Regions from separate parts of the Streptomyces sp. NPDC059010 genome, predicted to be linked through region 1. Evidence: riboswitches for the same ligand, from Rfam matches in the RefSeq annotation. Region 1 holds a riboswitch; each other region holds the start of a gene.

The links. Region 1 has a riboswitch for cyclic di-AMP ahead of ACFWYS_RS09980 (M23 family metallopeptidase). Riboswitches for the same ligand answer to the same signal wherever they lie in the genome.
Region 2: it holds a riboswitch for cyclic di-AMP, as region 1 does, so the genes downstream of both, ACFWYS_RS03880 (M23 family metallopeptidase) here and ACFWYS_RS09980 (M23 family metallopeptidase) in region 1, are expected to answer to the same signal.
Region 3: it holds a riboswitch for cyclic di-AMP, as region 1 does, so the genes downstream of both, ACFWYS_RS18135 (transglycosylase family protein) here and ACFWYS_RS09980 (M23 family metallopeptidase) in region 1, are expected to answer to the same signal.

The regions. Positions count from the first base shown of each region.
Region 1 is NZ_JBHYJA010000007.1:250,360-252,612, forward strand. Features, by position in the region: gene ACFWYS_RS09975 (DUF6250 domain-containing protein) at 1-335, opposite strand, end outside; gene ACFWYS_RS09980 (M23 family metallopeptidase) at 526-1,461, opposite strand; cyclic di-AMP (ydaO/yuaA leader) riboswitch at 1,466-1,624, opposite strand; gene ACFWYS_RS09985 (alpha-galactosidase) at 1,932-2,253, opposite strand, start outside.
Region 2 is NZ_JBHYJA010000003.1:22,332-24,584, forward strand. Features, by position in the region: gene ACFWYS_RS03875 (M16 family metallopeptidase) at 1-535, shown strand, start outside; cyclic di-AMP (ydaO/yuaA leader) riboswitch at 750-914, shown strand; gene ACFWYS_RS03880 (M23 family metallopeptidase) at 927-1,712, shown strand; gene ACFWYS_RS03885 (GntR family transcriptional regulator) at 1,897-2,253, shown strand, end outside.
Region 3 is NZ_JBHYJA010000015.1:83,908-86,160, forward strand. Features, by position in the region: gene eno (phosphopyruvate hydratase) at 1-266, opposite strand, end outside; gene ACFWYS_RS18135 (transglycosylase family protein) at 576-1,265, opposite strand; cyclic di-AMP (ydaO/yuaA leader) riboswitch at 1,270-1,469, opposite strand; gene ACFWYS_RS18140 (transglycosylase family protein) at 1,675-2,253, opposite strand, start outside.

The sequences.
Region 1 (2,253 bases):
ACGGCGTTCCAGAAGTTGTTGAGGTCGGAGACACGGTCGTTGGGGCCGCCCTCGGAGACGGCGGTGGCCGTGTACTGGAGGACGTACGGCCCTTCGAGCCGCTTCTTGAACCACACCGTGGCGCCGCTGGGCACGTCGATCTCCAGCACTCCGTGCGACGCGGTGACGGTGCCGCCGTCCTGGAGTTCGGTCACCCACCGGCCGAGGCCGTGACGGAAGTCGTCGCGAGCGACGAGCCGGCGGTGGGGAGCGGCACCGGCCGGGCCCGCGGGAACGAGCGTCCCCAGTGCGGCGCCGGCGGCCAGGGTTCCGAACGCTCTGCGTGTGGTCGTCACGGGTTGGGCTCCTTCGCGGGCGGGGGCGGAGGCGGAGGCGGAGACGGATGGAAAGCGCTTGCACCGTCAATGGAGATCACCCTCTCCCGCCACTCCCACGTTGTCGACACCCCCGGACACACCGAAGGCCGGACCCGGGGATCGGGGTCCGGCCTTCGGAGGCGTGTCAGGCGAGGCGGTCGGCGGGGGGTCAGCCGATGGCGACGCCCTTGGCACGGAGGTAGGCGACCGGGTCCACGTCCGAGCCGTAGTCCGGCGTGGTGCGGATCTCGAAGTGCAGGTGCGGGCCGGTCACATTGCCGGTCGCGCCGGAGAGACCGATCTCCTGGCCCGCGGTCACGGTCTGGCCGGCCGAGACGGAGAGCGAGGAGAGGTGGCCGTACTGGGCGTAGTAGCCGTCGGCGAGCTGGATGACGACCTGGTTGCCGTAGGCACCGCCCGAGCCGGCGGAGACGACGGTGCCCTCGCCGACCGCCTTCAGCGGGGTGCCGGTCGCGGCGGCGAAGTCGACGCCGGTGTGGTAGCCGCTGGACCACATGCTGCCGGCCACCTTGTACGCGGTGGCGACGGCGGCGGAGGACACGGGAGAGGTGAAGCCGTTGACGGTGCTCGCGTTGTCGGCGGCCGTGGTCGTCTTCTTCGGCGCGGAGGACTTCTCGGCCGAGTCCTTCGAGGACGACTTGGACGACTCGGACGCCGAAGAGGAGGACGGGGAGGAGGACTTGGGGGCGCTCGCCCCGGCCTTCTTGCCGCCGATCGAGAGCTTCAGGCCCGGGTGGATCAGCGACGGGTCGCTGCCGACGGCCTCACGGTTGTCGGCGTAGAGCTGCTTCCAGCCACCGTCGACGCTCTGCTCGTCGGCGATCTTCGCGAGGTAATCGCCGACCTTCACCGAATAGGTGTGCACAGCCGTCTTCTTCTCGGCGGCCTTCTTCTGGACCGTCTTCTTCTCGACGACCGGAAGGGACTGAACGGCCTTTTCCGAAACGGAATGAGAGGGAGCGGCGTGGGCGCCGGTGGCCCCGATGAGCGGGAGGGCGAGAGCGGCGCCACCGGTTCCGGCGACGGCGATGGAGCGGGTGAGGCGCGGGGACTTCGGGCGGCGGTGCTTACCCTTCGCGGGCATGGCGAATTCCTCTCCGGCGCCTACGAGGTGAGCTGTCGGGTGCGGGCTGGAGATGCCCGGTCGCGTGGGGACGCGACTTGACCCCAAGCCTGTTCCAGAGACCGGAACAGGCGGTTGTACCTGTGGGTCCCCCGCTCCTGCCAAGGTCGGGTGAGTTTGCGCGGGTTCCGGTCGGCGGCAGGATTCGGCGTCCGTCCGGATTGGTTGGGAACGTAAGCGAGGAAGACGCACGGGAACAAGTGAGAGGTTCCGTCCGAATGCGTTCCCGTTGATCCCTTGTGGGAATTCTCGGTCACCCTGCGTGAATTATGAGTGCGTCGCCCTACTCAAAACCCCTTGAAAGACGCGTGAATTACGTGAACATGACGGGCGACACACGGTCACGACTATGACGCTCCTCACGTGACATTGCTCCAGCCGCCTTTACTGCAGAGCGAGTTGGAATTAAGGCATCAATTCGGACAGAACCCCTAGATGCGACGCAGCCGGATAACTGCCGCATCGAGATCGCCGCGCAATCCGATGAATAGTCCGTGATGCTGCAATACGGCACCTCGATACACTTCGCCCGTTTCGCGGCATTGATACGACGCTGTCGGGTCCAGCCCGCGCAGCCGCAGCGCCGGTGCGGCCTCGCCGTAGCTCTGCGCCTGGAGCCAGGCGAGGACGACGGTCTCGTCGCCGAGCACGTACTGCACGGCGCTCAGCCCGCCCCTCGGGGGCCGCAGCCGGTAGAGGTCGCCGCGCTGGACAACGGGCCGGATCTCCTTGTAGAGCTCCACCCACTCCCGC
Region 2 (2,253 bases), on a different contig from region 1:
GCTCGGCACGTACTGCCTCGGTGGCACCCTCACCTCCCGTCTGGACAAGGTGCTGCGCGAGGAGAAGGGCTACACCTACGGCGTGCGCGCCTTCGGGCAGGTCCTGCGCTCCGCCCCGGACGGCACGGGCGCGTCGATGCTCGCCATCAGCGGCTCCGTCGATACCCCGAACACCGGCCCGGCCCTGGACGACCTCTGGAAGGTCCTGCGCGGCGTCGCCGGCGAGGGGCTCACCGACGCCGAGCGGGACTTCGCCGTGCAGAACCTCGTCGGGGTGGCGCCGCTGAAGTACGAGACCGCCGCGTCCGTGGCGAACACGCTGGCCGACCAGGTCGAGCAGCACCTGCCCGACGACTACCAGGCGAAGCTGTACCAGCAGCTCGCCGCGACCGGCACCGTCGAGGCCACCGCCGCGGCCGTGAGCGCCTTCCCGGTGGACCGGCTGGTGACGATCCTCGTCGGTGACGCGGCCGAGATCCACGGGCCCGTCGAGGCCCTCGGCATCGGCGAAGTCACCGTCGTGGCGGCCGAATAGCGGACAGGCACGGCGCGGGGCGACGGCACGCGCGCGTAGGGGCCCTGGTGACTCACCGGTCACCAGGGCCCCTTTATGCCCGAATTGAGGGAGAGGCTGCCTGTCTGGCCTGTGGGATGCGCTACAAAACCCGTGATCCGTTTGGGTATTGAAAGACGTCCCGCTTAGCGTCTTCCGGGCTGTCCGTCAGGCACTGCGCCGCGTCCGCGGCACCGGTCAGCCATCGCCGAGTCCCCGTACGGCGCAAGCCAGGGGAGCCGGGGACCCATCGAAGTCCCTGGGGTGAATCGGACGCCCGCGCCAGTCGCGAGGGGGTCCGTAGGAGACCTTCCTGCTCCGAACCCGTCAGCTAACCCGGTAGGCGAGAGGGAAGGAAAGGACCAGCCTCTACATGGCGTTCACCTGCGCCACCGGGAAGAACCGCGCCTCCGGGAAGCACCGTCGTCCCGGCCGGTTCGAGCGCACCACCGCCCGCGCGGCGGGCGTCGCCGCTCTCACCGCCACCGGTGTCATAGGCACTCTGGCCGCTCCGGCGCTCGCCGCCGAACCCGCCGCCGAGCAGACCAGCCTCATCCCGGTCATCACCATCGACAACTCGATCGCCGACCAGATCGCCGACCAGGCGGCCGCGCAGGAGGAGGCGGCCCAGGAGGCCGCCGCCCTGAAGAAGGCCGCCGAGGAGGCCGCGCGCAAGAAGGCGGCCGAGAAGGCCAAGCAGGAGCGCGAGGCCAAGGAGCGCGCCGCCCGTGAGGCCGAGCGCAAGCGCCTGCTGTCGTACGTCGCCCCCATAACCGGCTCGTACGTCTCCACCGGCTACCTGGCCGGCGGCGCCGTCTGGTCCTCCGGCAGCCACACCGGCATCGACTTCCACGCCGCCAGCGGCACCTCCGTGCACGCGGTCGCCTCCGGCACCGTCGTGGAGGCCGGCTGGGGCGGGTCGTACGGCAACCAGATCGTGATCAAGATGAACGACGGTACGTACACCCAGTACGGCCATCTGTCGTCCATCGGCGTCTCGGTGGGCCAGAGCGTCACTCCGGGCCAGCAGATCGGCCTGTCCGGAGCCACCGGCAACGTCACCGGCCCGCACCTGCACTTCGAGGCGCGGACCTCGCCGGAGTACGGCTCCGACATCGACCCCGTCGCCTACCTGCGCTCGCACGGCGTGAACATCTGACCCGCACGTCCCCTCGAAGCCCCGGCTCCCCGAGCCGGGGCTTTCGGCGTTTCGGAGACGATCGGCTGACCAAAAAATATCCATGGATTCCGGCCCGCCGTCGGAAATTCCGGCCGGTTGCCATAGAGTCACTGAACACACGTCATTCGTCGACGTTTCACGGGGATTAAGGCGGAGGTCGGTCATGCGTATTCCGGCGCATTCGGTATGCACGGCGATCCGGGACGACATCGTCGCCGGTGTCTACGAGCGTGGCGGCCGGCTCACCGAGGAACTCCTCGCGCGCCGCTACGGAGTCTCCCGCGTCCCCGTGCGTGAGGCCCTGCGCACCCTGGAGGCGGAGGGCTTCGTGGTGACCCGGCGGCACGCGGGCGCGTGCGTCGCCGAACCGACCGAGGAGGAGGCCGCCGACCTGCTGGAGATGCGCCTGCTCCTGGAGCCGCTCGGCGCCGCCCGGGCCGCCCAGCGGCGCACCGAGGCCCATCTGAAAGTCCTGCGCGGCCTGGTCAGGCTGGGGCAGGAGCGGGCCAGGCGGGGGAAC
Region 3 (2,253 bases), on a different contig from region 1:
AGCCGCTGCTCGGTGGCGTCGTAGCCGACGAGCTCCGGGCCGATCTGCTCGATGACGGCGAGGACGGCCTTCTCGACACCCTTGCCCAGGTAGCGGTTGGGGTCACCGTCGCGGAGCTCGATGGCCTCGAAGGCGCCGGTGGAAGCGCCGGACGGAACGGCGGCACGACCCGTGCTGCCGTCGTCGAGGCCGACCTCGACCTCGACCGTGGGGTTGCCTCGGGAGTCCAGGATTTCCCGGGCTACGACGACGTCGATGGACGGCACGAGCATCTCCTTCATGGGATGTGACGCGGGTACGCAGACCGTGGTGGGTACTGCGAGACGAGCCTAACCGGCTCCGGGGCTTCAGCCACTGGTCGACCGCCCCGTGGACAGAACCGAGAGTAAATTGTTTCCGAACGAAACAAAGACACGGTACAAAAAGCCCCGCCCCGGTGCGTACGGGGGAAGACGCACCGAGGCGGGGAGTTCGTGGGGACGGGGGTGAACCTCACGACGCCCTCACTCTCACTTCCACGGATGTGAGGGCGCTGTGGTTCAGCTGTCGCCCGGGTACAACTTCGGGCGCGGCCCTTACTTCAGGTGCAGCTGCTGACCCGGGTAGATCAGGTTCGCGTCCTCGACGATGTCCTTGTTCAGCTTGAAGAGCTTCTCCCAGCCGCCCTTGACGTCGTGCTTCTCGGCGATGGAGCTGAGGGTGTCACCCTTGACGACCTTGTACTCGCCGTCGCCCTTCTTGACCTTCTTGCCGGTCGGGGTGGTGACGGTCTTGGTGCTCTTCTTGGCGGCCGGGCGGTCCGTGGAGCGGGAGGCCGACTGCTGCTCGGAGGAGCGGGTGGTGCTCTCGCTGCTCTGCGAGGAGCCGCTGGAGGAGGAGCCGCTGGGGGAGGCGCCGGACAGGCCGACACCGCAGCTCGGCCAGGCACCCTTGCCCTGGCTCGCGAGGACCTTCTCGGCTATCTCGATCTGCTGGGCCTTGGTGGCCTGGTTGGCGGTGGAGGCGTACGCCGTGCCGCCGTACGCGGCCCAGGTGGAGGCGGAGAACTGCAGACCGCCGTAGTAGCCGTTGCCGGTGTTGATCGACCAGTTGCCGCCGGACTCGCACTGCGCGACGGCGTCCCACTCGGAGGTGGTGGCGGCGGAGGCGCTGCCTGCGGCCATCAGCGGAGCGGCGACGGCGGCGGCACCGGTGACGCCGACGACGGCGATGGCGCGAGCGGCCTTGGACGGACGACGGTGCTTGCCCTTGCTGGAGAACAGCATGGAGAGATCCCCTCACCGACGCCTGCGAGGTGAGCTGTCGGGTTCGGGCCGGTTGAGTTGCCCGGCCGCGCACGCTCGCCTCTCGGCTCCCGTTGCGCGGCTTCACCCCAAGCCGACTCCGGCCGTCCGGCCCCGAAGGGCCTCAACTGCCGGACCCGGCGCAAACCTTGGGTCCCCCGCTCCTGCCTACGGCGCTTTACGCGACGACTGTTCCCGTACGGCCGCTGGCAGGATTCGGCGTTGCGGCAGCCGGGGCTCGTGGTGACGAGCGATCACGACCGTAGACAAGCGATTCCCGGAATTACAAAGACGATCAGGGCTTCTGAGATCTATCTCTCACTGCATTCAAAACGGACATTACACGCGAACCGTGACGCGAACTCCGGCTGTTTTTCGCCCTGTTCGGTACCTATTCGGCGGGGACGTCCAGGGTCTGACCGGGGAAGATGTGGTCCGCGTCAGCACCGATGGCGCTCTTGTTCGCCTTGTACAGCGCGCGCCACCCGCCGTCGAGGTCAAGGGAGTCGGCGATGGAGGCGAGAGTATCGCCGGCGCGGACGGTGTACGAGGCGTGGCGACCGGAGGGCTTGGTGGCGCTGTCGGCACCCTCGCTCTCGTCGGCGCTGGGGCCGCGGTGGCGCCCGGTGCCGGCCTCGGCGTCGGCCGCCGTGTCGTCCGTTCCGACGTCGAACGCCCCGGTGTCGACCAGGCCCGAGGAGCCCTCGTCCTGTGCGGAGTTGTCCTGATTGTCACTGTCGGGCGTCAGCGTGGGGGAGCTGTCGGGCGACTGCGAGACATCTGCGCCGGAGGACGTGTCGGACTTGGAGGAGTTGTCGGCCTCAGGGGATGAAGAAGACGAAGAGGGTGAAGAGGAAGAAGCGGAGTAATCCTGGGAGGATTCGGACGAAGTGTCCGAGGAGCCGCTGGGCGACTTCGAGGGGTCGCCGGAGTCGTCGGAGTCGCTGGAGCCGCCGGACGAGCCCTTGGA